4 regions of the Thalassotalea crassostreae genome follow, and region 3 is predicted to be linked to each of the others. Evidence: predicted binding sites of a transcription regulator. Region 3 holds the regulator's gene; each other region holds the start of a gene.

Region 1 (8,392 bases), 1.3 Mb from region 3:
GCTCGTGAACTTATTCAAAAGCTTGATCATGAACCAACAGCTGAAGAAATTGCTGAAAAATTAGATGTGCCTGTTGCTGACGTAAGTAAAATGCTTAAGCTAAACGAGCGCATAACATCGGTTGATACACCATTTGGTGGTGAATCAGATAAAGCACTGTTAGATGTGATTGCTGACGAGAAAAGTCAAGGTCCAGAATCAGATCTGCAGGATGATGATATCAAACAAAGCATTGTTCACTGGTTAAATGAACTTAACTCGAAACAACGTGAAGTGTTAGCGAGACGTTTTGGTCTTCTTGGTTATGAACCTGCGACATTAGAAGATGTTGGTCATGAAATTGGTTTAACTCGAGAGCGTGTAAGACAGATTCAAGTTGAAGCGTTAAAACGTTTGCGTGATATTTTGTCTGCACAAGACTTATCGATTGAAGCGCTATTCCAAGCATAAATCCTAATAGCAATAAAAAACCAGCTTTTTAAAGCTGGTTTTTTTTGTGTTGTGAAAACGTTATTTTGAAAACTACCTTGAAACTATAGTTTCGCCTTTAATTCAAATAACAAATCCATCGCTTCTCTTGGCGTTATATCATCTATATTTATCGCTTTTAAATCATTTACCACTGGGTGCTCTTGAGCGATTAAATCAGGCTGTAATTGCTGTGGCGTAGAAACAATGGTTGCAGTTTGTTGAGATTCTAATTCCGCTAAGCGTTGTTTGGCGCGATTAATAACCGCTTTTGGTACCCCTGCAAGTTGCGCAACCTGTAAACCAAAACTTTTACTTGCGGCGCCTTCTTGTACAGCGTGCATAAAGACAATTGAATCGTTATGTTCAATCGCATCTAAATGAATGTTGGCAAGGCCTTCCATTTGCGTGGCGAGCTCAGTTAATTCAAAGTAATGACTGGCAAATAAAGTAAAGGCATTTGAGTTCACCGCTAAGTACTCAGCACAAGCCCAGGCTAATGATAGACCATCATAGGTACTGGTACCTCGACCGATTTCATCAAGTAATACCAAAGACTTATCTGTGGCATTATGCAAAATATTGGCTGTTTCGGTCATTTCCACCATAAACGTTGAGCGACCACTTGCCAAATCATCGGAAGCGCCGATTCGGGTAAATATACGATCAACGATGCCTATCTCGGCGCGCTCTGCCGGTACAAAACTACCAACATGGGCTAATAGCGTGATCAATGCCGTTTGACGCATGTAAGTTGATTTACCGCCCATATTAGGCCCTGTTATGATCAACATACGACGATGGTCTGACAATTCTACCGGATTTGCAATAAATGCTTCTTTACTAACGAATTCAACAACCGGATGTCGACCGGCATCTATATGAATACCTGGGTTGTCAGTAAGAGTTGGTTTTTGATAGTTTAAACTTATTGCTCTCTCAGCAAAGGTATTTAATACATCGAGCGTTGATATCGCATCACTTAAGTTTTGCAGTTGTTCTATATACGGCGCGGTCAATTGAAATAGCTCTTCATATAAGCGTTTTTCTAAAGCTAAAAACTTAGACTGAGCCGATAGCACTTTTTCTTCATGTTGTTTAAGTTCATCAGTAATAAAACGTTCGTTGTTTTTCAATGTCTGACGACGAATGTATTCATCAGGCGCCTGTGAAGATTGAGCACGACTGATCTCAATGAAGAAGCCATGCACCTTATTGTATCCCACCTTTAATGTTGGAATACCAGTGCGCTCGCGCTCACGAACTTCTAATTCACTTAAAAAGTTTGTTGCGCCTTGGCTAAGGTTTCGAAGTTCATCTAACTCACTGTTATAGCCTTCTTTTATAACACCACCATCGCGTATCAATACCGGTGGATTTTCGATTACCGCATCAAATAGTAATTTTTCTAACGAATCAATTGGTGCCGCCAATTTGGCCAATTGCTGCAAATAACTTTGTTTACTTACACCAAGTAATTGTTTTACTTCTGGCAAAATACCGAGCGCATTTCTCAATCTTGCGAAGTCTCTTGGACGAGCACTACCAAGTGCAATACGGGCAATAATTCGTTCGATATCACCAATGTTCTTGATACTGTCGAACAAATCGGTGTATAAGTCTTCGTCAATAATACCGCTGATAGCTTGTTGTCGATTCTCTAAGGTTTCAATGTCTCTAAGTGGAAAATGCAGCCAACGCTTTAACAGTCGAGAGCCCATCGCCGATGCGGATTTATCTAATACCGCAGCTAAGGTATTTTCTATGCCACCGGAAAGGTTTTGAGTTAATTCTAAATTCTTTCGCGTTGCAGAATCTAAAATTACACCTTGAGCATAAGCTTGCGCTTTTATGTCTCGAATGTGTGGTAGGGCGGTTCGTTGAGTATCTTTTACATATTGTAAAAGACAACCTGCAGCTTGCAGAGCATACGGGTAATCATCAACGCCAAAGCCTGATAATTCCTTGGTATTGAATTGCTGATTTAGAACTTTAAAACTGGTGTCTAAGTCAAATTCCCAATCTGGGCGACGGCGACTGCCTTTGTATACTTGCACTATATCCAAGTGTTCAAAAGACTCTGGATATAATAACTCTGCTGGTGAAAGTCGCTGTAACTCGGCCTGTAACTGTTCTAATGTTTCAGGCTGGCAAATTACAAAGCGACCACTACTCATATCTAAATAGCTAATGCCAAATTTTTGCTGCTCAAGTTTAGCTATAGATGCAAATACCGAAACTAATAAGTTATCTTGTTTATCTTCTAACAAAGCCTCATCTGAAATAGTACCAGGGGTAACAACACGGACTACTTTTCGCTCGACTGGACCCTTGCTGGTTGCCGGGTCGCCAATTTGCTCGCAAATAGCAACCGATTCGCCAAGCTTCACTAGCTTAGCTAAATAATTTTCTACTGCATGATAGGGTACACCGGCCATTGGAATTGCGTTACCACCGGTTTTTCCGCGGGCAGTTAAAGATATATCAAGAAGCTCTGATGCTTTTTTTGCATCATCGAAAAATAGTTCGTAAAAATCACCCATGCGATAAAACATCAAAATTGTTGGAAATTCTGCTTTGATTTTTAAATATTGGCGCATCATCGGTGTGTGATTGCTATTGGTAAAAAGGTCGTCTGTCATTGATTAGCTTTTGTATTTATTAACGTTTTTAAAAACATGAAAATTATTATTGTGATATCAGTCAGGAAAGTTGAAAATAGCCGTTATTAACCCGGTATATCCAGAACTTTCGAGTGATGTGTTTACCCAATACGCGTTAGAGTTACGATGTTAAAATAATATCTAACTAAGCGCAAAGTAAGTTGCAATTAATTATCAAATAAAATGCAAAAGATTTACTGTAAAACTACTGTATAAAATGACTATCTATTTACAGTGTTTTTAAATTATTCACTGTTTAATTAAACATTATTCTCCTTGGTGGGAAAATAGTAATAAGATAAATGTTTTAAATATCAATGTTTTATCGTTTTTGTTGTGTTTTATTTTAAAATAAATAAAAAATCCAGTTGATACTGTACGATTATACAGTATACTGTTTCGTAACTACTGGATAAAAAGATTACAAATCGGAGACTACAATGGACGCAAATAAAGAAAAGGCGTTATCAGCAGCGCTAGGTCAAATTGAAAGACAATTTGGTAAAGGTTCTATCATGAAACTTGGTGATAACCGCAGTATGGAAGTTGAAACTATTTCAACAGGTTCTTTAGCCTTGGATGTGGCGCTAGGTGCTGGTGGTTTACCGATGGGACGTGTTGTTGAGATTTACGGTCCTGAATCAAGTGGTAAAACCACGTTAACGCTTGAAGTTATCGCTGAAGCACAGCGTAACGGTAAAGTTTGTGCCTTTGTTGATGCTGAGCATGCACTTGATCCTATTTATGCTGAGAAGCTTGGTGTAGATATTAATGAATTATTAGTGTCGCAACCTGACACTGGTGAGCAAGCATTGGAAATCGTTGATATGTTAAGCCGCTCTGGCGCCGTTGATGTAATCGTAGTCGATTCAGTTGCAGCTCTTACACCAAAAGCAGAAATTGAAGGTGACATGGGAGATTCGCACATGGGTTTACAAGCACGTATGTTATCGCAAGCAATGCGTAAACTTACTGGTAACCTTAAGCAGTCAAATACCATGCTTATTTTCATCAACCAAATTCGTATGAAAATTGGTGTAATGTTTGGTAATCCAGAAACTACAACAGGTGGTAATGCGCTTAAGTTCTATGCGTCGGTTCGTCTTGATATTCGTCGTATTGGTGCAGTTAAAGAAGGTGATGAGATCACTGGTAACGAAACTCGCGTGAAAGTGGTTAAAAACAAGATCGCTCCTCCGTTCAAACAAGCAGAGTTCCAAATCTTATATGGTTTAGGTATAAACAGTTTAGGCGAATTAATCGATCTTGGTGTTAAGCACAAGATGGTTGAAAAAGCAGGTGCTTGGTATAGCTGTATGGGCGAAAGAATTGGTCAAGGTAAAGCAAATGCTACTAAATACCTTGCTGAAAACCCTGCAATGGCGAAAGATTTAGAAGGTAAGTTACGTAGCCTATTATTAGCACCTATCGAACTTACTTCCGAAGAGGAAATCGAAGAGTAATTAATATCGAGAAGTAAAACTTAATCAAAAACTAGATAAAAATCTTAACATCAGTTTTTATTAATCTTTTTGCATTTTAAATGGCGCTCATTGAGCGCCATTTTTTTGTCACAGTTCTTACCTTGTTGTAACAATTAAGCTTTTTCACTATTTCAAACCCGAACTATTTTATTAAATATTATAATTGAACTAGTTAGTGCAACTTTTTCTTAATAGACTTTTGATGCACATGTTCGTTTTATTATCTTGATTTTAGCTTTCTAGGATTCTTTTATTTAGACGTCTATACGTTTAGATGTTGACAATGCCGGGCGAATTAGTACTATAAGCCAATGTTCGAACGCTAAATTACTTATTGTTTACTATTTATTATGCCGATTAAAATACCTGATCAATTACCTGCACTTGCAGTTCTCGCTAATGAGAATATCTTTGTAATGTCCGAAAATAGAGCGATTAATCAGGATATTCGCCCTATGCAAGTAGCGATATTGAACTTGATGCCAAACAAGATTGAAACGGAAATTCAAATTCTTAGAATGTTAAGCAATTCGCCATTACAAATTAATATAGAATTTGTGCGATTACATCTAAATGAGTCGAAAAATACTCCTAAAGCTCATCTTGATAATTTCTATCGTCATTTTGATGATATAAAGGATAAGCACTACGATGGATTGATTGTAACCGGTGCGCCGTTAGGAAAAATGGATTTTGAAGAAGTTACTTATTGGCCTAAGATTCAACAAGTATTTGATTGGGCTCAAAATAACGTTACATCTACCATGTATTCATGCTGGGCAGCTCATGCAGCGCTATTTCATTTTTATGGTTTACACCGCAAATTGAGAACAGAGAAGTTATCAGGTGTCTATCGACATCAAACACTTGATCCTATGGAGTCATTAACTCGAGGCTTCGATGAAGAGTTTTTAGTGCCTCATTCACGCTTTGGTGATATAAGTGAAGCAGAATATCGCACCATTGACGAGTTGAATGTACTTGGTGTAGCTGACATTGCTGGTGTTTATTTAACGGCAAGTAAAGACAAAAAGCAGGTGTTTGTTACTGGCCATCCTGAATATGATTCATTTACCTTAAGTGATGAATATCAACGGGACCTAACAACTAGTGATGACGTTAGCTTACCGATAAATTATTTTCCCAAGGACGACCCATCGGCAAAAGCACTAAACAGCTGGCGCAGCCATGGCTGTTTATTATTTAGCAATTGGTTAAATTATTACGTCTATCAAATTACCCCTTATCATCTTGAAGGCAGTGACGATAACCGTACACTGTTAGGAAAAAGAAAGTGAAATCATCAGTAGAACAATTAGAAAAAACTCGTTTATTGGAGCAGCAATTAAGCCAACGCATCTTAGTATTAGATGGCGCAATGGGCACCATGATCCAAGAACATAAGTTTGAAGAAGAAGATTATCGAGGGCAGCGCTTTGTCGATTGGCATTGTGACGTCAAAGGAAATAATGACCTTCTAGTTTTGTCTCAACCTGAGATTATCAAGGATATTCATCGCCAATACCTAGTTGCTGGCTCGGATATCATCGAAACTAATACCTTTAATGCGACAACGATTGCCATGGCTGACTATGACATGGAATCATTAAGTCGGGAAATCAACTTAGTTGCCGCTCAAATTGCGCGTCAAGTTGCCGATGAAATAACGGCGAAAACGCCGGATAAACCAAGATTTGTCGCAGGTGTTTTAGGCCCAACAAACCGTACTTGTTCAATATCTCCTGATGTCAATAACCCTGCATTTCGTAATGTTAGTTTTGATGAATTAAAAGATGCTTATATCGAATCGATACAGGCGTTAATTGAAGGCGGTTCTGACATCATTATGATCGAAACCATTTTTGATACGCTAAATGCCAAGGCTGCGGTATTTGCTATTGAAACTGTGTTTGCAGACATTGGTTATCGTTTACCTATTATGATTTCTGGCACCATTACCGATGCGTCAGGTCGTACACTATCAGGGCAAACCTGTGAAGCATTTTACAACTCAATGCGCCATGCCGAACCTATTAGTATTGGCTTAAACTGTGCACTTGGTCCAAAAGAGTTGCGCCAATATGTTGAAGAGCTCAGCCAAATTTCAGACTTCCCAGTATCAGCTCATCCAAATGCGGGTTTACCGAATGCTTTTGGTGAATATGATTTAGATGCGGCTGAAATGACCGAGCACATCGTTGAGTGGGCACAGTCAGGATTTTTAAATGTGGTTGGCGGATGTTGTGGTACAACGCCTGAGCACATTAAAACAATCAGTGATGCCATTGCTAACGTGAAACCCCGCATTGTTGAAGCTAAAAAGATCGCTTGTCGTTTATCTGGCTTAGAAGCATTAAACCTTGATGAAAACAGCTTATTTGTTAACGTTGGTGAGCGAACCAACGTTACCGGCTCAGCAATATTTAAGCGTCTGATCACTGAAGAAAAATATGATGAAGCGATCGCAGTAGCATTACAGCAAGTGGAAAATGGTGCGCAGATCATCGATATCAACATGGATGAAGGTATGCTTGATTCTGAAGCTGCCATGGTCAAGTTGCTAAACCTGATTGCCGGTGAGCCTGATATTGCTCGGGTACCAATTATGATCGACTCTTCTAAGTGGGAGATCTTAGAAGCAGGCCTGAAATGTATTCAAGGTAAGGGCATCGTCAACTCGATTAGTTTAAAAGAAGGCGAAGAAAGCTTTAGAAAGCAAGCTGAACTGATTAGGCGTTATGGCGCCGCAGTAATCGTTATGGCGTTTGACGAAGTAGGACAGGCAGATACCGAAGCTCGAAAAGTTGAAATTTGTAGCCGTGCGTATCACATGTTAGTCGATGAAATAGGCTTTCCTCCACAAGATATTATTTTTGACCCAAATATTTTCGCCGTGGCAACTGGTATTGAAGAGCATAACAATTATGCGGTTGACTTCATTCGAGCAACGAAGGCAATTAAAGACACCTTACCCCATGCAATGGTCTCTGGTGGAGTATCAAATGTATCGTTTTCATTTCGAGGAAACAACGTTGTTCGTGAAGCCATTCATGCGGTGTTTTTATATCATGCGATTAACAATGGCATGGATATGGGGATTGTTAATGCGGGCCAGTTGGCAATTTACGCTGACATTCCAAAGGACTTATTGAAAGCAGTTGAAGATGTTATTCAAAATACCGATGAAGAAGCGACAGAGCGATTATTAGATCTTGCTAGTCGATATCATGGTACTGGTGCTGCTAAAGCCAGCACCGTTGATTTATCGTGGCGTGAATTGCCGGTAATTAAACGATTAGAGCATGCTTTAGTTAAAGGCATTAATGAGTTTATTGTTGAAGATACCGAACAGGCAAGATTAGAAGCAGACCGTCCGTTAGATGTTATTGAAGGGCCGTTGATGGACGGCATGAATGTCGTTGGTGATTTGTTTGGTGAAGGTAAAATGTTTTTACCGCAAGTGGTTAAATCTGCCCGCGTAATGAAGCAAGCGGTTGCCCACTTACAACCGTTTATTGAAGCTGAGAAAACCGAAGCAAGTAGCAACGGTAAGGTAGTTTTAGCGACGGTAAAAGGTGATGTTCACGATATCGGTAAAAACATTGTTGGCGTAGTTCTCCAATGTAATAACTATGACGTTGTTGATTTAGGCGTCATGGTTCCTTGTGAAAAGATTTTACAAGTCGCTAGAGAAGAGAAAGCAGATATTATCGGCTTATCAGGACTGATCACGCCATCGTTAGATGAAATGGTGCATGTTGCCAAAGAAATGCAGCG
Region 2 (8,392 bases), 550 kb from region 3:
TCTTTCGTAATTACAACAATCAATAAGACTTTCATGAACGATAATTCTCTCAGCAAATTAGAACAAAAATCTGTATTGCTTATGAACTTTGAAAATTCAGCAACCGAGCAGATATTAACTCTTATTGAACACTTTAACTTTAACAGCAATTTGGCAACAAACAAGCAGCAACTTGATAATTACATAAAAGCTAAACAATATGATTTAATTATATTTTTTATTAATAACCCAGACAATAAAGATGCTTTTAGCATTACTTCTGAATTACGAAACCAAAGGGCTACTTTTAAACTTCCGATTGTTATTATATCTACAATTATAGAACCAAATTGGGTGAATTCGATTGTTGTTGCGGGGGTGACTGAATACATAGTGCCACCACTAAATCAGCAAGTATTGATGACCCGTTTTATTCATGCGATTGAATATCCTATAAGAAATCATCAAACTAATATGATTGTTAATCCTGCACGAACATTCACCCAAAAAAATATAAGTGATTTATGTGTTTTAGTTGTCGATGATATTAGTGATAATATTGAGATTATTACCGGTGTTATCGGTGGTTCATACAAAGTAAAAGCTGCTAAGAATGCGGCCCAAGCGATGAAAGTGTGTTTGTCAGATTCGCCGCCTGAATTAGTATTACTTGATATTATGATGCCAGGTATTGATGGGTTAACTTTTTGCAAACAATTAGCCGCAAATCCATTAACTCAGGATATTCGGGTGATATTCACTAGCGCATTAACCTCCACTGATGATGTGGTCAGAGGCTTGAAACTTGGCGCTGTAGATTATATTCCAAAACCAATAATTCCAGAGATTTTATTAGCAAGAATCGATGTTCACAGTAAGCTGATTATTCAGCGTCGAGCGTTGCAAGCGCAAATTGATTTAATGTTAGACAATGCCCAGCGCTAATCTCACAAAGCCAAGTGATAACCAGATTTTCAACATTTCTCAATACTAGGCATATAACTTACCCTTCCGTATCAGCAATCGTTGACCTGCCCCATTTCAATGAAAGGTTTTAGCAATGTTCCAATAAGAAAAAACCACCAAAACATTACTCTGTTATGGTGGTTAATTAATTGGGTTTTGTATTGAGGTTAACACCCGAGCTGGGCGTTATAGATTTGGCCCTATTACTTAAAAGCTATTACTTAGAAACCATAACCATAGCAGGACGAATCAAACGACCATTTAATTCATAACCTTTTTGCATTACCGCGATAACAGTATTAGCAGCAACACCTTCGACTTCCTGCATCGACATTGCTTGATGTAATTCAGGGTTAAATGGCTGATCTTGTGGATCAATCGCAGTTACTGCGAATTTTTCCAAACCAGAAATTAAGCCTTGCAATGTTAAGTTAACACCTTCAAATATCGCTTTTTGCTCTTCAGCTTCTGCGTCAATTGTTGCTAATCCACGTTCGAGGTTATCAACAACTGTTAACATTTCAACGGCAAATTTCTCTAATGCGAACTTCTTAGCTTTGTCGACTTCTTGAGCACTACGACGACGCATATTATCTACTTCAGCTTTAGCACGGATTACGGCATCTTTGTTGCCATCAATAGTTGCTTGTGCCGCAGCAAGCGCCTGCTCTAACTCAGCAATTTTCTCTTGCTCTGGACTTAAAGTCGGTTGTTCCTGCTCTGCTGACTCATTAGATTCAGCAGAATCAACTACTTCACCTTCAACAGCCTGACTCTCAGCATTAATGTCTGCCTGATTTTGTTCTATATTCTCATCATTAGTTGGCTTGTCTGTATTAGTTGACTCAGTTGTCATTGATAACTCCAAAAGATACGTTAAATTCTCTAATTGTGGTAATTATGGGGTCTTAAAGCTAGGTTTCAAGCAGAAAATTAAACTATTTCGCAAAAGTGCTCTTTACAATAGGTAAAATAACAGTAAAACTGCCATAATTAATAAAAAACAATCAACTACTTAGTGCACAATAAATGACGCAAACGTATAAAACCATAGGCCTAATTGGAAAACCTGATCACGATGGCGCACTTGCGACCATTGCAGCGTTGCATCATTTTTTGGAAGATAATAACTATCATGTTTTGATAGAAGCGAAAGTTGCCAAAGTTCTAAATAAAGCCGAACACTATGGTAATGAAATCACCGCTATTGGCGAACAAGCAGATCTTGCCATTGTCGTCGGTGGCGACGGTTATATGCTTGGCGCGGCACGAGTGCTTTCTTGCTATGACATTGGCGTTATCGGCGTTAACCGTGGCAACTTGGGTTTTCTTACTGATTTATCTCCGGATAACTTAATTGAGCCATTAGAAGCGATACTTGCCGGTCACTATAAAACTGAACATCGATTTTTAATCACTGCTGAAGTATATCGCCATGGCCAACTAAAAAGCTCAAATAGTGCGATGAACGAAGCGGTACTTCACCCTGGTAAAGTTGCCAGTATGATGGAATTTGAAGTATACATTGACGATGATTTTATGTTTTCTCAACGCTCTGATGGCTTGATTGTAGCAACACCTACCGGTTCGACCGCTTATTCTATGTCAGCGGGCGGCCCAATCATGACGCCAAAACTGAATGCCTTGTCATTGGTTCCGATGTTTCCCCACACACTAACGTCAAGACCTATTGTCGTTGATGGCGACTCGGTATTGAAACTTGTTGTCGCAGCAGAAAACCATGAGGAACTGCAAGTCAGTTGTGACGGCCATGTCATTCTCGCGGTTATGCCAGGTGACGAAATTATTATTAAGAAAAGTAAATATACATTACGACTAATCCACCCAACCGATCACAATTACTTTAAAGTGTTACGTAATAAATTAAGTTGGGGCAATAAGATTTACTAAAATCTTATTGCTGGTCACCACACAACATTCTATAACATCCACGAATACTTAAGTATTGCTAGCACCTTAACACCATTAATTTCGCCACTCACTTTCCGTGCAAAGATTAAACTTGCATTAGCTGAATAACACTGGTAACTTTACTGTATATTTTAACAGTGGTTATATTTACAGTATTTTCTATTCCACTAATGGGTATATCAAAAGGTTGTGTGCATGTTACTTAATTTAACGATTAAAAATTTCGCTATCGTCAGTTACGTTGAAGTTGACTGGCAAAAAGGAATGACGACAATTACCGGTGAAACTGGCGCAGGAAAATCGATAGCGATTGATGCGTTAGGACTTTGCTTAGGCGAGCGTGCATTAACTAATACCGTTAGACCTGGCAGTGACAAGGCAGAACTTTGCGCAAGCTTTGATGTAACCGATAACAAAAGCGCTCGTCAATGGCTTGATGCCCATGACCTACAGAATGACGATGAATGTATTATTCGACGAGTCATTAGTTGTGAGGGCCGCTCCCGAGCTTATATCAACGGTAACTCAGTGCCACTAAATCAGCTAAAAACACTTGGCGAGAAGTTAATCAATATTCATGGTCAGCATGATCACCAATTGTTATTAAAATCGACAGAACAACGCCGCTTGCTTGATGCTTATGCAAATCACCAACCTATGTTAGCTAAGCTACAAAGTGCACAAAAGCAATGGCGTCATCTCAACAATGAGTTAGCGACTCTTCAACAACAAAAACAACAACGTCAAGCTGAACAGCAGTTATTGCACTATCAGGTTCAAGAGCTTGATGAATTCAATATCCAAGATGGTGAATTTACCCAATTAGAAAACGACTTTAAACGACATGCTAATGCTCAAAAACTGATGATATTATCGGAGCAAAGCCTGCAAACGTTAGCAAACGATGAACAGATGAACGCGATTAGCGCGTTACAGCAATCATTAGACAGCTTGTCACAATTAAGCGAAATAGATAGTAACGCTAAGGCAATCACTAGCTTAGTAGAAGAAGCAAAAATTAGTTTAGAAGAAGCATGTAATGATCTAAATCATTACCAACAAAGTATTGAAATAAACCCTGAACAATACGCGTTGATTGAAGAACGATACTCTACTGCAATAAATCTTGCGCGAAAGCATCATATCGAACCTGAAAATTTGCTCGAACACCATAAAGGTTTAGCGGCACAGTTAGCCAGTATCGCCAATGATGACATGAGACTAGAGCACATTGATAATGAGCTGCAAGATTGTCTGCATCAGTACCAACAACTAGCAACTAAACTTAGCGCATCGAGACAAAAGCAAGCGAAACTATTGGCGCAGAAAATCTCATCGGCGATGCATGAATTAAATATGCCAGATGCAAAATTTGAGTTGCAGTTAACAACAAATGAAAGCAGCGAACCAGCCATGTATGGTTTAGATAACATCGAGTTTGTTGTTGCTATGAACCCTGGTCAGTCGCTTGAGTCAATGGCAAAAGTTGCCTCTGGTGGAGAGCTTTCTCGCATCAGTTTAGCGATTCAAGTAATTTTGGCCGAAAAAGTCGATACACCGGTACTTATTTTTGATGAAGTGGATGTTGGTATTAGCGGCCCAACAGCGGCGAAAGTTGGTCAACAATTGCAGCGTCTTGGCCAAAATACACAAGTAATTTGTGTTACTCACTTACCGCAAGTCGCAGCAAAAGGTGACCAACAATTGTTTGTCTCTAAACTAATCGACGGTAAACAAACTCAGACTCAAGTAAGCCATTTATCAGCAGTTGCTCGTGAAAACGAAGTGGCGAGATTATTAGCTGGTGATCAAATTAGCCAAAGCAGTTTAGCAAATGCCAAAGAGTTACTCGCAAAAACGGCTTAAACCGAAGGTTTTAGACTGTAAAGAGTCAAAGTTAGTTCACTTTGATTCAAAGAAAGCGAGTTTTAGTAAAATTTTTGTCATATAGACAATAAAACACTTTAATCTAGTGCAACGCTTAGTTATTATCCTTGAACTAGATTTAAAGGAATCATGAGATGTTAACTCGCGCAGTAATATTAACATTAGCTCTAAGCTTAACTTCAGCTTGTGTTTATAAAATTGATGTTCCACAAGGTAATTACCTGGAACAAAAAGAAATTGATAAATTACAAGTCGGTATGACTAAAGAACAAGTAAAGTATATTCTTGGAAACCCAGTGATCAGAGATAGTTTCAATAATGACACTTGGTATTATGTTTACGAATTTTTATCAGGAAAGGGTGAAGAGTTTGATAAACGTAAAAGACTCACACTTAGATTTGAGCAAGAAGTCCTAGCAAGTGCTGAAGGTGATTTTGAAATTAAAGAAGGTTTCTATATTCCAATTCAATAAAGTCACCTGCTGTTAGGTCAACTAATGGCCAGGACAAACATAAAAAAACCAGCATAGTGCTGGTTTTTTGTTTTCTAAGCTTTCGTCATTTATTTATTTTTCTATACTTCCTGGCCCTTTGGACAGCCAAGGCGTAATGCAGTATTAAAAATAATAGCCATTTGCTTTTGTTAATAATTGTGCGCTATCAATTTTTTCTAATGCGCAGCTTTTCACATCAGACTTATGAAAAACTAACACTTTGTCTGTGGCACGACTATTCATTTTTTCGCCACCACCAACAAAAATAAAGGTTACATATTCATCATCAGGAATTGCTTTTAAGCTCACACCGTAGTCACAAAGAACTCTTGTGGTATCGGTTTCCATATCAGCAAAGTATTGTTTTTGCTTGGCTTCCAATTCAGCTTTAGTTTGCTTCGCCTTTTTTGCCATTTGAGCATTCTTAGTACGAAGTTTTTCACTTTCTTTTTTGATCTCTTTTTGCATTAGCTTAAGTTTTTCAATTTTTTTATCATACTCAGCGAGCTCTTCTTTTTCAGCATGTCGTTTTTCATAACTTAAGTCACGTTCAGCACGAGCTAAGTCGCGTTGTTTATATGCTAATTCACGCTCTTGTTCTCTTAGTTCACGTTGCATATCAGCCTCCTGATAAGCTAACTCCATTGCAACTTCAGCTTCTGCCATCGCCGCTTCTAATTCGGCTTGAAACTCTTCATCAAACAAACCTTCCATACCTTTGGGTGCAACCGGTACGACTGGCGTTCTTGGCATGACTGGCATATTAGGGCTAATTGAGCGCATCGAACCGCGGCTAGTCATGGTAAACACAGCGCCTTGACCTGCTAGATATGTATGTTCAACATTACTTAACCATGGTCCATGTGGTGTAACCTTTTTAGCGACAGATGTTTTTACAATATCACTCATAATATCGAGCTGTTTATGAATATCCTCAAACTGTTGTGCTTGACTCAAAAAAGGTATCATTGCAGCTATTGCAACTGACGTTGCGACTACTTTAGAGAAATTATTTTTAAACGTATTTACCTTAAAATTATTCATTATTTACTCCTTTGAGTTATCTATCGGGTAATTAGTATTTTGTAATGTTACAGGGCTAGTCATAGTGTTAAATGACTGAGTCTGAAGATTATATTCAAGCTTTTGTAACCGTAATTTTTGATCTAACAAGTCATCATCTCTTTGCTCGTTAACAAACTTAACTACAGCTGAAATGTCCTGTTGGCGCTCTTGCCTAGTTGTGGACATTAAATAGCTTGCGAGTTTTAAATTATTGTCCGTCTGACTTTGTTTTAAGTCGCTGACGAAATTGGTCATTACCACTTGCTGCTCTTTAGCAAAGTCGCCTAACTGTTGTTCTATTAGCGTATTTACATCTTTTGCTGTCTGCTGTTCTTGATGACCAAAATTAACCGCATAGCCTTGTTCTGTAGAGATGAACTGCACATTAAAAATCACCAACATAATCGCAAATACTGACGATGTGAATGACAATACTGGTAAACCTTGCCATTGCCACCACGGGCTCTTATCAGTACTGAATGTAGACTCTCGATCCCATGCAGGGACGTCCTCTTGTGCAATACAATGAACCTGTTGTTCGAGGTACCTTGCCATCGCTAGGCGCTGCTTTAACTCTGCATTGTCTTCAATACTTTGCTCGAACTGTACTGCTTGTTCTGCATCCAATTTACCATCGAGCCATAACTGAAACTGTTTTTCTGAATTAGACATAATCGAGCTCCAACTCTACCTTTAACTTATCTAAGGCACTATATAATCGTGATTTAACGGTATTAGAAGAAACACCTAATTGTGTTGCTATTTCATCAAAGGTAAATTGTTGAAAGAATTTCATTTCTACAACTAACCGCTGATTCACCGGTAATATTTGTAAACTACGTATTAAACTTTCTGCTTGCTGTGATTGCATCAACTCTGATTGCGGACAAGAATCTTTCTCATCGGCAACTTGCTCTGGTTCGTCATCCAGTGCTTGCCATGGTTTTTTGCGACGATAGTATTCAATGCAACGGTAATGTGCTATTCGAAACAACCAGGTTTTGAATTTACTTTCACCGCGAAAAGAAGAAAGGTTTCGAAATACTGCGACAAAAATATCTTGCAATAAATCTAAGGCATCATCCCTATCACCAACCATTCTCAGAGCGTAGTTATAGATTTGTGATTCATAGCGTTTAAGCAGTTCCATCCAGGCAGTTTTATTACCTTTAATTGCTTTGGCTATTAATTTTTCATCACTGCGCTCAAACAAAATGGCTCCTAATTATTATTCTCATCAACATTGCTTTTTGTTGTCTCTTTGTAGGTATAGTCGAGACAAGTTTCAAAATAGTTTGAAAAGATTAATAATTTATTTTTCAAACAAATTTTGAATCAAATCGGCAATCAAAGTAAACGTTTCAGAACGTAAACTGCCTTTTCGTTCAAGCATTGCGATTTGTCTATAGGCAGGATTTGGCATTTGAGCGACAGATAGAAACTCATTACTGGCAATACCTTTATCTATTGCCATTTTAGGTAAAAAAGTAAGACCTTTGTGGTGGATGGTCATTTGCAATAAAGTGGCAATTGAGGTGGAAAAGAATGGATTGATTTTTTTCTGATCAACAAGCTTACATGCTGACAGTGCATGCTCTTTTAAACAATGTTCATCAGATAACAGGAATACACTTCCATTAACTAATGATTTAAAGTTGCCGCTTTCAAGCACAGAATCGACAATGACTTTATCGCCAACCAATTCAATTGCATCTTGTCCCAGCATAGTTTCTTTAAACTGATTTGCATATTTTGCTTCAATAGGCAGCGCAAGTATAGCGACATCAATATCTCCGTTGGCTAATTGCTGCAGCAAAGTTTCGGTGGGTGCTTCAGTGATAAAAAGCTCAATGTCTGGTAATTTTTCACTTGCCAAAGAAACAACGTCTGTTAGCAGAAAAGGCGCGATGGTTGGAATTGAGCCAAGGTGGATCTGACCTTTACTGGCAATACCACCAGATTTAGAAAATTCCACTAAATTGGTAGCGTCCAAAATCAATTTCTCTGCCAAATTAACCACCGCTTTACCGTGAGCGGTAAAAACAAAGCTTTTATGATCGCGCTCAATA
Region 3 (8,392 bases):
TCGTAGTCTGAATCCAAGAGTGAGAACACAATTATTAGAGGCAATTGAACGTGTCGCTACCGGTACGGCTCGCACTGCAGGAATGCCAGAAGATAAACTGCCGACCGTAACAGTCAGCGAATTTTCATTTCCACCGACCTATAATGACAAAGCACTAGCGCAGCGATTAAAAGGTGTTATTGCTGATAAGATGGGCGAAGACAGCATGGTACCACCTGCTGAAAGTGGCATGGGCGCTGAAGATTTTGGCTTCTTTACTACTGACCCGTATATTCCAAGCGTATACTTTTCAGTCGGTGGTACGCCGCAAGAAGATTTTGATAATGAAAAGAATGGTGGTCCGCAAGTGCCAAGCCATCACAGCCCATTATTTAAAATTACGCCTGAACCATCGGTTAAATCTGGCGTAGAAGCAACGGTTCACTCGCTTTTGGAGTTGATGCCAAAAACGTAAGCTAAACTGTTTCAAAATCTGAGTTAAACATTTGCATATAAAGGAGATAGCAATGACACAACAAATAACGGAAAATACTAAAGGCGGCTGTGCATGTGGTTACGTGCGCTACAAACTGACCGCGCAGCCATGCGTTGTTCATTGTTGTCATTGCTTATTGTGTCAGCGGCAAACCGGCAGTGCATTTGCCGTAAATGCATTGTTTTGGGCCGACGATGTTATTGTAGAAACAGGTAGCGTCAATGAAATAGAAATGGAATCTCCAAGTGGTAAAGGGCAAACTATCGCTCGTTGCCCAAAATGCGAAGTCGCGGTTTGGAGCAACTATTTTATGGGCGGAATAAAGCAAGGCATTCGCTTTATACGCGTTGGCACATTAGATAATCCAGAGTTATTGCCACCTGATGTGCATATTTTTACTACAACGAAACAACCCTGGGTAAACTTATCACAAGAAAAACAAGTGGTTGATGTATTTTATGATTTTAATGTCGTCTGGTCTCTAGAAAATAACAACAAACGAAAAGATCTATTAGCTAAATTGTAATTTTCTGACATTGGATAAAAATCAGTAAATTAAATTAGTTAATATAAAAGCAAAGGTTAAAGCTAAGTAGGAATTTAAGGATGAAAATGAACAAGTTCGCATTACTCACAACTATCATTGTCGTTAATACGTTAATGCTACAAGGCTGCGGCGGTAGCGATTCTAATGTTGTTGAAGACAACGCAAAATTAAAAAATATTGAAGGTGTTGATGAAATATCTCCTATCTATAAAAATGCTATTGTTCGTTCACTTAGCTACCGAAATGATGAAATAGCTAATAACCCTGTTGCTGATGCCGAAGCGGTGAGTGACGGTACTGATAGCAATCAGTTCTCCGAAACAAATACACAAGAATCCGGCGTTGATGAAGCCGACCGAGTTGAATTTAACGGTGAACACCTTTTTCTCTTAACATCACCGCAGTATAAATCTAAGCCGACAATTAAAGCATTCGAAAAATCCGCTTCAAAGCTTAGTTATAGAAACACCGTAATGTTATCAGAAAATAGCCATTACCAAGGCTTATACCTATTCGGTAATACTTTAACAGCGATAGGCGAATCTTATAACCATTACTATTCCGAACCATTGGTTTCTGATCAACAATCTGGCATTGGCCAATACCAGTATCAACCGCCGATTGTGATGATCGATATTATCGACGATCAGAGCGCTGTTGTTTCAAACCAAGAGTTTGATAAACACCAATTTAAGATCAGCGGTTCACTAGTAAATAGTCGCCGTGTTGATAATGAGCTTTACGTTGTTACTCGCTTTTCGCCAAACTTTACTCAATATGATGATATTTATTACGGGCAAACGCCTGAAGAACTCAAAGACGCCGTCGAGCAAATTGACGCTCAAGACTTATTAGCCACCTACCAATATGGCAATGAAGAGGCGCAGTTATTAACGAGTAATTGTTATCTTGAAGATATTGCTGATAATGACGAGTCACTGGGGTATCAAGCGTTAATATATGTTGTCAAAATAAACTTAGAACAGCCCGAACAAATACAATCTGTATGTATCGGCGCAGAAAGTCAGCAAATATATTCATCGACCAACTCGCTAGTGTTGTTCAACGATATTTATCAATATACAGACAACAGCGAACAATCATTCACGCAAATGCATAAGTTTAATTTAACAACCCTTAACTACCAATCGTCGGGGCAAGTACCTGGGGCAGTTGGCTGGAACAACGCAAGTTATCGCTTTAGTGAACAAGATGATTACTTAAGAGTTATTACAACAGAGCGTAATTGGCGAGAAAATACTATAGAACACAAGTTATTTGTACTCGATACTAGTAATTTCGAAATGAGTGAAGTTGCTCGTTTACCAGAAGATGGCAGTGAGCAAACCATCGGCAAACCTGGTGAAGATATTTACGCTGTGCGTTATCGCGACAACAAAGCTTACGTTGTAACATTTAGAAGAACCGACCCCTTGTATGTAATTGATTTAAGCGAACCTGCAAATCCGACAATCGAAGGGCAATTGGAAATACCGGGGTATTCAGCTTACTTGCATCCTGTTGATGAAAATCTACTTATCGGCATTGGTCGACAAACCGATGGTTTATTTTGGGGCTTTGCCGAAGTTATCGATACCAGAGCCGATGGCGATAAAGAGCAAGAACAATGGCAATTTCCGCAAGCATTAATTAATGATGAAACCTTGGCCCATGGCGCAAAAATATCTCTATTTGATATCAGCGATCCAACCTCACCAAGCGAACTCATAACCTACACATACCCTGGGACGCAAACCGAAGTAGAATATGATTTCCATGCTTTCACTAGCTTAAATCACTCTGATGGCTCAATGTCATTTACGGTGCCTTTGTATGTTCATCAATACATAGAAACATTCGATGAGATGACAAATCAATGGGATTATCGTCATCAATACAAGTCGTCGTTAGAGTTGTTTGAAGTTGATAACTCGATGCTTGATAGAGTCGGCGCGGTGCAACCCGAATATGAAGAAGACCTGCAAAGCCGATACGGTCATCGCAGTATTATTGATGGTGATAATGTCTATTTTGTTGATGGAAATGACCTTTGGCAAGCAAGTTGGTCAAATCCTAGCGATGCTGTAAAAGTACAATAACAACAAAAACAATTAAAAAAACATGTAAAAATCAAAATTAAAACATCAATGATTTTATGTACTTAGCTATAGTGCAACCGTGAGTTGACAAAATAACAACCTAGCTTGCTAGTCTGCAACCAACCGACTTTCTATGCTAGGCGCTCAATTACGAGTGAAGGAACAAACTTTATGATATTAGCAGAAAAGATCGTTAAATTAAGAAAACAACTTGGTTGGTCGCAAGAAGAATTAGCAGAGAAACTTAATGTTTCCAGGCAGTCAGTATCAAAATGGGAAAGTACAAATAGTATCCCTGATTTAAATCGCATCATTATGCTGGCTGAGCTTTTTGATGTGTCTACTGATTTTTTATTGAAAGATGAAAATGAAGTGTTCGAATCGAGCCAAGGCAGCAAAAGTTCCGACACAATTCAGGTAAGCCTAGAACAAGCAACGAAATACATTGATAGCACGATGGAAGCGACCGCTTTAAATGTTAAAGGGGTTCTATTGTGCGTCTGCTCAGTAATACCGTTACTGTTTCTGCTGGCAATGGCCGATAGCAATAAACTCAACTTAACAAGTGATATTGCAGCACCAATCGGCGTTGTATTTATCTTAATTATGGTTTCGATAGCCGTAAGCTTCTTTCTCAAAACCAATCAATATGACGACGATACCACGGTAATAGATGATGAACGCTTTGAGTTAGCATACGGTGTACACGGTGTGTTTAGCGAGAAGATGAAAAAGTTCAGACCGACATACAATAGACGGTTATCGATTGGCATCTTTCTATTTATTGTCAGCTTTGTACCTTTGATGTTCGCAGCAATGTCTGCTGCTGGCACCGATTTAATCTTAATGATGTTAATTGTACTGCTATTGATCATATCGGCAGGACTATATCTAGTGATCCCAGTATCGACAAAATATGATGCCCTTAATAATGTGTTAAGGGATAGCGACTTTAACAGCGTAAAAAGCAAACGTGCAAAACGTGCAGAAAAGCTTGCTGCATTTTACTGGCCACTATTAATCGCAATATTTCTTGGCTGGAGTTTGTGGACAATGGCTTGGGGTATCACTTGGATTATCTGGCCAGTTGGCGCAGTACTTTTCGCCGCACTTATTGGCTTAATGGAATTGTTTGCTAAGGATGAAGAGGAATAAGCTTTAGACGACAATTAGTTTTTAATTTACCAATCAAAATAATAGGTTGCGTTTATCACCTAGCTGTATATACTAACAGTTACTGTACAGATAAACAGGCTTAATGATATGCGCGCCCTTACTGCAAGACAAGAACAAATATTTGGCTTTATTAAAGAAAAGCTAGGCGAAACAGGTATGCCACCTACTCGTGCTGAAATTGCTAATTTCTTTGGTTTTAAATCAGCAAACGCAGCTGAAGAACATTTAAAAGCACTCGCGAAAAAAGGCTTTATCGAAATGTTACCGGGTACTTCTCGCGGTATTAGATTGGCTGAAGAGCATATTGAAGAAGAAGGTTTACCGTTGATTGGCCGTGTTGCCGCTGGTGAGCCTATTTTAGCGCAAGAGCATGTTGAAGATAATTACAAAATTGATGGTAATTTATTCCACCCTGCCGCCGATTACTTGTTACGAGTTAATGGCGAGAGTATGAAAGATATCGGCATCTTAGATGGTGATTTATTAGCGGTTCATCAAACGACTGATATCAATAATGGTCAGGTTGTTGTTGCTCGTGTTGAAGATGATGTTACGGTGAAACGTTATAAGCGTGAAGGCAATGTCGTTTACTTGCATGCTGAGAATGAAGATTTCTCACCAATAGTTGTCGATTTAGCATCTACACCATTTAATATCGAAGGCATTGCCGTTGGTGTTATTCGTAACGCCGATTGGATGTAGTGTTCTTTCAGCTTTTAGCTTTTAAGAAGAACAAGAAAAAGGCAGTATTAATATTCATTAATACTGCCTTTTTTATTTCTATCGACGCCTAAAGTGGCCTTTATTAGCTATTGCTCCACTGTGACATCAATACTATTAAGTAAGTGTGGCATCGAATGATGATCACTTAAATTGTATATCAACGCTTCTTCGTCACAATTATCTTGTTTCGGACATAAGTCACAATCTTTCATTACTTTTTCAGGCAAGGTGTCTTTGTCACCTGGCAAGAAGTCTAGCATTTCAAAGAACTTAGGCTTACGAGTTAATACGAATACCTTGATCAATGATAACGCTTTGGCTCTATCAAGTAAGAACTGACAAAGTTTTTGGCCATAACCTTTACCTTGGTGATTTATCGTTACTCCTAATGAACGAATTTCCGCAAGTCCAGTACTGTAGATATACAATGCCGCACATGCACACACTTGTCCGTTTACCTCGATTACAGCGAAATCTCGAATTGATTTGATTAAATCGTCTTCACTGCGTGGTAAATTCTCTTCTCTTGATGACCAGTAATTTACCAGCTTCACAATCGCGCGAATATCGGTAAGCTTAGCGTCACGAACAACATAATTTGCGCTACCAAGTTGCAAGCGGCTTTGTTCGATAACTTTAGTAACAGGTTCAATACCTGTGCCACCAAGGATGTTTCGTTTATCTACTAAGTATTCTAATTCAAGTACAGGGTAAACATCGGCCTCTATTAATGAACTGAACTGTTTAAATTCATCTAAGCGCAGACTCTCAAGCGGTTCGCCTTGGCTAATCGCATATAACACTACTGCACCAGTGATATCGTGCGCAGTTCTAAATGGAACACCTTTGCCAACCAGATAATCGGCAAGCTCAGTGGCATTGGCGTAACCACCACGTGCCGCTTTAGCACATTCGGCAGAATTCAACTCAATCGAGTTAATCACTTCGCCAGCCATATCAAGACATGATACCCATTGCTCTAGTGCATCGAATAAGCCTTGTTTGTCTTCTTGCATATCTTTGTTATAGGCAAGTGGTAAGCCTTTTAATGTTACTAACAATGCCTGTAATGAACCATAAACACGGCCACATTTACCGCGAATTAGCTCAAGTGCATCAGGGTTCTTTTTCTGCGGCATTAATGAACTACCACTAGTAACCGCATCACCTAAAGTAATAAAGTTAGCTTCACCAGAGTTGAAGAAAATTAAATCTTCAGCGAAACGTGATAAATGCATCATGCCAGTACTTGCTGCAAATAATAATTCCAGTACGTAATCACGATCACTAACCGCATCAAGCGAGTTTAAACATGGGCCATCAAAGCCTAGAGAATTGGCTAAGTCATAACGGTTAATTTCATACGTAGTACCAGCAAGGGCGCCACAACCTAATGGTGATTGATTCAGACGAACGCGAGCATCTTGTAATCTTGAAATATCCCGTTTAAGCATTTCAACATAAGCCATACACCAATGAGCAAAACGGATCGGTTGAGCACGTTGTAAATGTGTATAACCCGGTAATATGTGTTGCTTGTTGTTGTCGGCAAGATTGATTAACTCAACTACAACCGCATTGAGGGTTTCGATGATCACGTCAACTTGTTCACGAGACCAAAGGCGTAAATCTGTACTAACTTGGTCATTACGACTTCTGCCAGTATGTAGTTTGCGTGCGATATCACCAATCACTTCGATTAGTTCACCCTCAACCCAACTGTGAATATCTTCAGCAGCAGAATCGGTGAAATCAATTTCACCGCTTTCTACCTTCGCACTCAAATCAACAAGAGCTTGTTCCATCTTTTGTTGTTCATCTAGCGTTAGCACACCAGCCTTATGAATGGCCTTTGACCAGCCAATAGAACCTTGAATATCTTGTTGTACAAGAATTTGATCAAATGGCAGTGAATCATTAAATGCTTTAAATTTATCACTACTTCCGCCTTTGAAACGGCCACCCCATAACGCCATGTTACTTCTCCTGTCCTTTCAGTGCCGCAATACGTGACGACAAGCTGAATAAACGAATAAACCCTTCGGCATGCTTTTGGTCATAAACGTCATCTTCACCAAACGTTGCAAACTCTTCTGAGTATAAACTGTTTGGCGAGCGACGTTGTGTTACCGTTGCTTGGCCTTTGTATAGTTTCACTACGATATCACCAGTTACTTGCTCTGCAAATGATGCACAAGCTGCCATTTGCGCGGCAGCTAATGGGTTAAACCAGCGACCATCGTAAATTACGTGACTAAACTCTAGACCAACAGACTCTCTAAACTTTAAAGATTCTTTATCAAGAATTAATGACTCTAGCCCTTTGTATGCCGCCATTAATACAGTGCCACCTGGGGTTTCATAACAACCACGAGACTTCATACCAACTAAACGGTTTTCTACGATATCAATACGACCAACACCATGTGCGCCAGCTTTTTCATTAAGGTCAACTAAACATTGATAAGGTGACATGGCTTTGCCATCTACGGCAACCAATTCACCTTTTTCAAAACTAAGCATGACTGAACCTGGTTTATTTGGCGCATCTTCTGGATCGGTAGTCATCGTCCAAACTTCTTTAGACGGCTCACACCAAGGGTCTTCTAATTCACCACCTTCGTGTGAGATATGCCATGCGTTTGCATCACGACTGTATATTTTAGTTAGTGATGCACTACAAGGGACGTTACGCTCTGCCAGGTAATCAAGTAAATCTTCACGAGAAACCATGTCCCATTCACGCCATGGCGCAATAACAGTTAGTTGCGGAGCAAGGGCAGCAAAACAAGACTCAAAACGCACTTGGTCATTACCTTTACCAGTACAGCCATGACATACCGCATCAGCACCAACTTTCAAAGCGACTTCGACGTGCGCCTTAGCAATTACTGGACGAGCCATTGATGTACCTAACAAGTACTGACCTTCATATACCGCACCAGTTTTAATGATTGGATAAATGTAGTCTTTAACAAACTCTTCTTTCAAGTCAACAACATGACATTCAGATGCACCACTAGCAATGGCTTTTTCTACAATGCCATCAAGCTCTTCTTCGCCTTGACCAACATCGGCGCAGAAGGCAACAACTTCACAACCGTCATAGTTCTCTTTCAACCATGGGATGATCGCCGATGTGTCCAATCCGCCAGAATAGGCTAATACTACTTTTTTAATTCCAGTTTTCTTAATGCTCATAACGTTCTCTAATGCTTTCAATATTTAAATTTAAGTTGTTTTGTGTATTGACTGTTAGGTTAACTACTTACCGTTAACTAAGGTCAATAACACAGAATTTTGTGCCCACATGCGATTTTCCGCTTGTAAAAATGCGAGTGACTTATCTGAGTCAAAAACGCTAGTGGTAAT
Region 4 (8,392 bases), 1.4 Mb from region 3:
GCACCTACGTTACTTGATAAGCTTTGTGACGCTGGTGGTAAAGTTGTGAGTATTGGCAAGATAGCCGATATTTTTGCCCATCAAGGTATCTCTGAAAAATACAAAGCAACAGGGCTTGAAGCGCTAATTGATACCAGTGTTGAGCAATTATTAAATCATCAACCAAATAGTTTGATATTTACCAACCTAGTTAATTTTGACCAGGATTATGGTCATCGACGTGATCCTGTTGGTTTTGGTAAAGCACTGGAGTATTTAGATTCTCGCTTACCTGATTTAGGCGCAAAATTGCAACCGGATGATATCGTCATATTTACCGCAGATCATGGCTGTGATCCGACCTGGCATGGTAGTGATCATACTCGAGAGTATGTGCCGGTGCTTGTTTACCAACAAGACATGAAGCCAATTGATTTAGGTGAGCTGTCTACGTTTGCTGATATTGGTCAAACGCTAGCAGATATCTTTGGATTAGAGCCAATGGATTACGGCACATCGTTTAAAGATAAATTGCAGCTAAAATAAAACGGCTAAATAAGTAGGGTCAGATCAAACTTTTACTCTAGGTTTTAGCTAGTTACTGACAAAAAAATATTCGGGCCGGTATAGACTGGTCCGAATATCAATTTATAAATAGTTAAGTTCTAAATAAACTAAGATCATATAAGCTACGTTCAATTAAGCCATGATCAAAAAACTATGATCTGACCCTAGTTATTTAGGTTCGAGATTCGAGGTTTAAACTACTGATTCCAAAGTTATTTCCATCATGTCTCTAAATGATGTTTGACGATCTGCTGCCGATAGACTTTCACCGCGGCGAATATGATCACTGACAGTTAATACACAACAGGCTTTCTTGCCCATTTCTGCAGCAACGCCATATAAGCCTGCAGCTTCCATTTCGACGCCTAAGACTCCAAGTTTTTCCATCAAATCAAATACATCAGGTTGTGGAGTGTAGAATAAATCGGCAGTAAAAATATTACCGACTTTAACCGTTTTGCCTAATCTATCGGCGGCATCGACAACATTTTTCAATAATCCAAAATCAGCAATTGCAGCAAAGTCATGGTTATTAAAGCGCATTCTATTACAGTTTGAATCGGTACTTGCACCCATACCCACGATAACATCCATTAGATTTACATCTTCACTGATAGCACCACAGCTACCAATTCTAATGATGTTTTCAACACCGTAATCTTTATATAGCTCTGTTGCATAGATAGAAATAGATGGAACGCCCATGCCAGAACCCATTACCGTAACGCGTTTGCCTTTATATGTGCCGGTAAAGCCAAACATGTTACGCACGGTATTAAAACACGTGGCATTCTCTAAAAAGGTTTCTGCGATGAATTTCGCACGCAACGGATCACCTGGCATTAGGACTGTTTCTGCGATGTCGCCAAGTTTTGCTTCGATATGAGGAGTTGCCATAACTATTTCCTGTATTTTATGTTTTCATTAATGTGTTAAAAATCACTGTACTAATTAAATGTTAGTCGATTTTTCAATGAGTAAAGCGCGCTTTTCTGATTCTGATAGAAAAGCTGCATCTAAACCGTTACGTTGAATTTGTCCTAGTTGTTCATTACTAAGACCAAGAACAGTTCGTGCAATATCGTATTCATGTCGCAGCTCAATGCCTTCAACTGCCGGGTCGTCAGTATTCAAGCAAACGCGTACGCCATGTTCTAAAAAGGTGTGAATTGGGTGTTCTTGAATGTCTGCAATCGTACCCGTTTGATAATTAGAGGTTAGGCAGCTTTCTATAGTGATGTTATTTTGCGCTAAGTACTCCATCAGTTTTGGGTCTTGATGACTAGCAACTCCATGGCCAATGCGTTGAGCATTAAGCAGTTGAATTGCTTTCCAAACACTTTCTGGGCCAGCTGCTTCACCTGCATGTATGGTGCTTTGTAAATCTGCTTGTTTAACTAAAGAGAAGTGATGTTCAAATAGTTCCGCACCTTGATTTAATTCATCACCGGCTAAATCGATGGCACAAAGATGGGTTTTATGATCAAGCAGGGCATTGAGCTCTTTTAGACATTGCTCAGGGCCAAAAGTACGAGACATAATGCCAATCAGATTAGTTTTAATTGAATAATCATGACTGCCTTGTCTGACGCCATCAATTACAGCGGCAACCACTTCGCTGGTATTTAGGTTATGTTTCATTGCCATGTAATAAGGAGAGAATCGCAGCTCTGCGTAATCAATGCCTGCGAGATGCAAATCTTCCACGTTTTCATAAGCTACGCGATATACATCATCAAGGGACTTAAGGACATTAACGCCCCAATCAAGTTTTGCTAAAAACTCCAATAAATCACTTGCTCTATCTTGAATTTGTACATGAGGAATAAACTCATCAAAGGTATCAACAGGTAAAGCAATATCATTTTGTTGAGCAAGCTGCCAAATAGTATCTGGGCGAATATTACCATCTAAGTGTCGATGTAAATCGACTAAAGGGATGTTGTCATGGACCATAAAGTTGGTGTTAACCTCTGCTTTAATTCAGGTTTTTAAACAAACGTTTAAGTTTCTGCCTTTAAATATAGGTCAATTTTGTCAAATAATGATGCGATTTTAAGTTATTTTTTAAATTTATTTGTTAATTAGTGCTTTTACTCATATTTGCTGTTGGCATCGACACAAAACACTGTTAAATTGATGTTAAAAGCCCACCAGTAAAAGAGATTTAGATGTTATACCAAACCGACGACGTTAGAATTAATCAATTAAAAGAATTATTACCACCAATTGCGTTATTAGAGCGCTATCGAAATACTGAAAAAATTTCTCGTACTGTGTTTGAGGGACGTCAGGCAATAAGTGATATTTTAAACGACAAAGACGATCGTCTTTTAGTTGTTATTGGTCCTTGTTCTATCCACGATCCAACAGCAGCCTTAGAATATGGTTCACGTTTAAATAAAATGCGTGAAAAGTATAAGGACAGCTTAGAAATTGTTATGCGTGTTTATTTTGAAAAACCACGTACAACGGTTGGTTGGAAAGGTCTGATTAACGATCCTCATTTAGATGGCAGTTTCCAAATTAATGAAGGCTTGCGTATTGGTCGTAAACTGTTATTAAACTTAAATGATATGGGATTACCAACCGCTGGTGAGTATTTAGATATGATCACTCCGCAGTATATGGCTGATTTAATGTGTTGGGGCGCAATTGGCGCGCGTACTACTGAGTCACAGGTTCACCGCGAATTAGCGTCTGGTTTATCTTGTCCAGTTGGTTTTAAAAATGGTACAGATGGCACCATTAAAGTAGCGGTAGATGCCATTGGCGCAGCCAGTGCACCACATCATTTCCTATCAGTTACAAAATTAGGCCACTCAGCCATTGTAGAGACTAAAGGTAACCCAGATTGCCACATTATTTTGCGTGGCGGTAAAGAACCAAACTATTCAAAAGAACATGTTGAACGTATTACTCAGCAGTTAAAAGATTCAAACCTTAACCAAAAAATTATGATTGATTTCTCTCATGCTAACTCAAACAAGAAGTTTGAAAACCAAATGTTAGTGTGTGACGATGTTTGCCAACAAATGGATAATGGTAATAAGTCAGTATTTGGTGTGATGGTAGAAAGCCATTTAGTGGAAGGAAACCAATCTTTAGTCGATAATAAAGCTCAAACATACGGACAAAGCATTACCGATGCCTGTATTGGTTGGCAAGATACTGAAGTTTTATTAGAAAAGCTTGCCACTGCTTCTAAGAAACGCATGAAAGGGTAACAAGCAGCTATGGTTAACATTGACAAAAATAGTATAAATTTATCAGACGAACAGCGCTATGAGCTGTTTATGCAAAACCTGATGAGCGAACGCAGTGCTTGGATCTTAACCGATGAACACGGCGCGGTAATGTTGACCGAAGATGAAGAAGATTTTGTACCGTTTTGGCCTACAGAGGAAACTGCTTCGTTGTGGGCAACGCAAGAGTGGGATCACTGTAAGCCTCTGCAAATTAGTTTTGATGACATTAAAACTAAATGGTTACCGGGTATGGAAGAAGATGAATTATGTTTGATCATTTTTCCTACTACAGAGCTGACAGGACAAGTTTTCTACCCGTGGGAGTTTAACCAAGTACTTGATAAGAAGTTGGCCAAACTTGCTCGTAAAAACTAGAGTAGCGCGAAAAAACTAGTAGCTCGTAAAAACTAGAGTTAATTAGAGTTGAATTAGTAAACAAAGACACAATACCTTGGTATTGTGTCTTTTATTTTGTAAAGCTATCGATAAACAATCATTGTAGAAAAATAATTAAAATTCATAACAATAAAAACAAGGAACAATATTGAGTAATTTCTTTAAAGACAAAACCGCATTAATCACAGGGGCTTCAATGGGATTAGGTGCAGATATTGCACGTTTGCTTGCTGCGAGTGGTTGTCACTTAATCTTAGTCGCAAGAAGCGAAGACAAGCTTATACAATTACAGCAGCAATTGTCTGAACAACACCAAGTATCAATTAATATTCTCGTGGTGGATTTAGCAGTAAAAGAAGCCGCAGAGGATGTTTTTCAGTTTGTGCAAGACAACGTATTAACTAAAGGAAAAGCATTAGATTTGTTAGTGAATAACGCAGGTCTTGGAAAAACAGGACCATTTGCTGATATGGATTGGCAGCAAGACGAGCAAATGTTGAACCTAAATATTCGTAGCTTAGTGCATCTTACTCGTTTGTTTTTACCGTCAATGCTTGAGCATAAGCAAGGTCGTATTTTAAATGTTGCTTCTATGGTTGGTTTTCAGCCAACGCCGAATTTTACAACCTATGCAGCGACAAAAGCATTTGTGTTAAATTTTAGCGAAGCATTAAATGTTGAACTTTCAGGCTCCGGGGTCAAAGTTTCAGCCTTGTGTCCTGGTACGATAGATACACCGTTTTGGCAAGTTGCATCTAAGAAAGATAATTGGTTTAGAAATCTATCGAAGATGGACAGTATGATCGTCGCAAAAGCAGCAGTGAAAGTACTTGAACAAGGCTCTTCTTCGAGAGTGGTTGGCCTTGCTAATAAAGTACTGGTACTAAGCTCTCGCATATTACCAAGAAAGCTTTATGCCATTGTGAGCGGTTTTTTATTAAAAGAATAGCGCTTTTTGATTAAGCGATTAATCTGCATTTATCACAATCGGTTGACTGATCGCATGATAAGTCGACGGTTTATCTATTTGGGTTGCGATAAGTGATTGCGGTAAATGCGGTTTAAGTAAATCATCAAAGACTTGGGTATTGGTAAGTGAGCTATCAAGCCACATATCTATGGTATTGTCATGTTGCGGCAAGATAAGTGGCATTGCTTTTGAGTGAATGTGCTTTAGTTTTTCATGTGGTGGCAAGGTGATCACCGAACAGCTCGATATACTTTGCTGTGTTTGTGGATGAAACCACTGGCGTACTAGACCTCCGAGCACCATTGCTTGGCCATCTTCTGTTGTAAAATCATAATAATGTAATGGTTTCTTATTGATAAATTCAGTTTCACCAAAACCTTTTACTGGGATCACGCAACGTGATTCCCGATAGGCTTTATAGCCGGCACTACGTGGTGTATTTAGCTTATCGTAGCGAGTATTAAATGAGGTGTATTTTGAAGGTTTAAAGCCATTCTCGGTTCTTTCTTGTAATAACCACCAATTTGCTTGTTCAAGCTGGCGTTTACCATCAAATTCTCTGACGACCGATAGGGTATCGGTTGCTCGTTTAAATCGTCCCCAATGAACGTTTTCTAAAGGACTTTCAACACCAAGCTCAATGAGCAGTGATCGAACAAATGGATCATCGATTATATTTAAACGGCCACACATAAATTCTTTCCTTTTAGTATCACTATTGCTCAGTTTTTACGACAATTTTGGCTGCAGTTCTCATAACTATTATTACAATAATTATCGCAACTGTTCTTGCAAGAATAGTTAATTATAATTATACTGTATAAATATACAGGTGTTTATTATGAGCAATTTAATTGAAATACTCAAGCATAAACAATGGCTTTGGCATGGTGTTGATGAAAAATCTAACATTCATGCACAAATTAAGTCTAGTTTTTTAGAGCTTGATCGACAACTCGATGGTGGTTTTCCTGAAAAAGGGGTGATAGAACTTCGCTCGCCAATTGGTATTGGCGAGTTACGTTTACTTATGCCAGTACTTGCTGCCGATCATCAGCAGGGGCAGCAATTGTGCGTGTTTATTAATCCACCAGGAAATATTAATGCGCAAATGTTGCAAAGCAGTGGTGTTGAAAGTGAAAAAGTGCTGGTGATTTATCCTAAGACCATTCATGACGGCTTATGGACTGCTGAGCAATGCTTAAAAAGCGGAAGCTGTAGCAGTGTTTTATTGTGGCAAGACTCTGCATTAGCAATTCATCAAGTAAAACGTTTACAACTTGCTTGCGATACAGGGCAAAGCCGTCAGTTTATTATGCGCCAAGAAAAATCTGAATCAATGTCTTTACCATTTGATTTGAGTATTACTCTTAACGCCCAAGAAACCGGACTTGTGGCAAAAATAAATAAACGTAAACAAGGTTGGCCAAGCGATGAATTTATTATCAATATGGCAAAATCTTGGCCGTTGCTTACCTGTTATGCGAGTAATCGTAATCTAATTCCTTTTCCGCAGAAAAAGGTGGGGTAATGAGCACGCTATGGCTCTATTTACACTTCCCAACACTGCAATTAAATGCTGGCTTTGTCCAGCAGCAGAAGCAGGAAGGTGATACTGTGCTGGATATGCCGGCATTGATTATTGTTGATAAGCGCAGTAATCGCGTTTGTCAGCTTGATCAGCAAGCAAAGCTTCAGGGCATTAAAGTCGGTATGGGGCTTGGTAGTGCTGCAGCGCTTTGTCAGCAACTACAAGTGAATGCCTATGATATCGAGATAGAAAAGAAAAAGCTGACTGAAATAGCTCAATGGCTGTACTTAGTGAGTGCCGATATATGCCCAATTGAGCCGAATGGTTTATTACTACGAGTCAGTAATATGCTTACCTTATATGGTGGTTTGGAAAATTACTGGCAAACCATTGAGCAGCATTTAAAGTCGATGACAGTCGATTATCAGTACGCCTGTGCTTATTCACCTTATGCTGCGACCTTACTGGCAAAAGATGGTCTAAATCAGGTCAGCGATGACGCCAACTGGCTCTTACTGCAAATCAATAAACGGCCATTAACGGTAAGTGAACTGCCTAATAAAACCATTGATAACTTAAAACGTATTGGGGTTAATCAGTTTCAGCAGCTGTTAAAGCTTCCTCTTACTGAAATCGCCAAGCGTTTTGATATCGATTTAGTTAACTACGTCGGCCGCTTGAGTGGGCAATTACAGCATACGGTTAATTTTTATCATCCTCCAGAGCAGTTTAATCAGCATTTAGATTTATTGTATGAGATCTCGAATTTAGATTGGCTGCAATCACCTTTAACTAAATTATTGATACGACTTGAACGCTTTCTTTATTTGCGTGACAAACGCGCAGGACAAATCGAGATACAACTACATTTTCGCGAACAGCCAATACAAACCTTAGCGATTGTATCGGCACAAATGGAGTACAGAGCACCAATATGGCTTGAACTATCGCAACTGACATTAGCATCATTAACATTAGCTGAACCTATTATTGCAATCAGCCTTGCGGCGAGCAAGGTGGTTGATAATGACTATGATAAAGCTGATTTATTTAGCGGAAAACGTGGTGCGGTATCGGCGAAACAACTTGTTTCAAGGCTACAAGCCAAGCTGGGTAGTGAGCAAGTTCGAGGCATAAATGTGGTTAATGATCACCGTCCTGAATATGCCAGTCATAATTGCCAACCATTTTCAATAAGCAAAGAGATAAGCGTTAACGCCAACACCAACAGCGTCAATAACAAGGTTGTTCAGCCAAATAGAGAAAACAATAATTTGCTACGACCTTCGTTAATGCTGCCAGAGCCGGAGCCTTTAGTAGAGTCTGTCAGTATTGAACACGGCCCAGAGCGTATTGTTAGTGGTTGGTGGGATAACAATTATATCTGTCGTGATTATTTTGTTGCCCGTAGTCAAAATGGCCGTTGGCTATGGATCTTCAAAACCCCTGAGCGCGAGTGGTTTCTGCATGGGGTATTTAGTTAATGTATTACGCTGAACTATTTTGTCAGAGCAATTTTTCATTTTTAGAAGGTGCTTCACAACCAGAAGAGTTGGTGCATCAAGCTAGGTTCTATGGCTATCACGCTATTGCCATTACCGATGAGTGCTCGGTTGCAGGAGTGGTAAGGGCCTATAGTGCAATCAAAAGTGCCAAACTTGATATTAAACTGATCATCGGCAGCATGTTTCATTTTAATGA

The links. The regulator LexA, encoded in region 3, represses DNA repair genes until DNA is damaged. The targets are predictions, from matches to a motif close to TACTGTATNNNNATACAGTA.
Region 1: a site for LexA is predicted at 3,382-3,401, ahead of mutS (DNA mismatch repair protein MutS). Genes of this name have one in related genera too.
Region 2: a site for LexA is predicted at 2,998-3,017, ahead of recN (DNA repair protein RecN). Genes of this name have one in related genera too.
Region 4: a site for LexA is predicted at 5,975-5,994, ahead of imuA (translesion DNA synthesis-associated protein ImuA). Genes of this name have one in related genera too.

Annotation. Positions count from the first base shown of each region.
Region 1 is NZ_CP017689.1:881,390-889,781, forward strand. Features, by position in the region: gene rpoS (RNA polymerase sigma factor RpoS) at 1-450, shown strand, start outside; gene mutS (DNA mismatch repair protein MutS) at 534-3,110, opposite strand; gene recA (recombinase RecA) at 3,572-4,594, shown strand; gene metA (homoserine O-acetyltransferase MetA) at 4,966-5,913, shown strand; gene metH (methionine synthase) at 5,910-8,392, shown strand, end outside.
Region 2 is NZ_CP017689.1:2,916,762-2,925,153, forward strand. Features, by position in the region: gene LT090_RS12520 (response regulator) at 34-924, shown strand; gene grpE (nucleotide exchange factor GrpE) at 1,163-1,801, opposite strand; gene nadK (NAD(+) kinase) at 1,975-2,856, shown strand; gene recN (DNA repair protein RecN) at 3,073-4,743, shown strand; gene LT090_RS12540 (outer membrane protein assembly factor BamE) at 4,899-5,237, shown strand; gene LT090_RS12545 (coiled-coil domain-containing protein) at 5,382-6,302, opposite strand; gene LT090_RS12550 (anti-sigma factor family protein) at 6,306-6,995, opposite strand; gene LT090_RS12555 (RNA polymerase sigma factor) at 6,988-7,536, opposite strand; gene LT090_RS12560 (LysR substrate-binding domain-containing protein) at 7,636-8,392, opposite strand, start outside.
Region 3 is NZ_CP017689.1:3,468,177-3,476,568, forward strand. Features, by position in the region: gene LT090_RS15040 (amidohydrolase) at 1-454, shown strand, start outside; gene LT090_RS15045 (GFA family protein) at 507-1,001, shown strand; gene LT090_RS15050 (beta-propeller domain-containing protein) at 1,088-3,121, shown strand; gene LT090_RS15055 (helix-turn-helix domain-containing protein) at 3,293-4,276, shown strand; gene lexA (transcriptional repressor LexA) at 4,385-4,999, shown strand; gene argH (argininosuccinate lyase) at 5,107-6,996, opposite strand; gene LT090_RS15070 (argininosuccinate synthase) at 6,998-8,221, opposite strand; gene LT090_RS15075 (ornithine carbamoyltransferase) at 8,285-8,392, opposite strand, start outside.
Region 4 is NZ_CP017689.1:2,047,689-2,056,080, reverse strand. Features, by position in the region: gene LT090_RS08910 (phosphopentomutase) at 1-525, shown strand, start outside; gene deoD (purine-nucleoside phosphorylase) at 739-1,443, opposite strand; gene add (adenosine deaminase) at 1,498-2,502, opposite strand; gene aroG (3-deoxy-7-phosphoheptulonate synthase AroG) at 2,718-3,773, shown strand; gene LT090_RS08890 (DUF2750 domain-containing protein) at 3,783-4,169, shown strand; gene LT090_RS08885 (SDR family NAD(P)-dependent oxidoreductase) at 4,339-5,139, shown strand; gene LT090_RS08880 (SOS response-associated peptidase family protein) at 5,158-5,853, opposite strand; gene imuA (translesion DNA synthesis-associated protein ImuA) at 6,002-6,691, shown strand; gene LT090_RS08870 (Y-family DNA polymerase) at 6,691-8,175, shown strand; gene LT090_RS08865 (error-prone DNA polymerase) at 8,175-8,392, shown strand, end outside.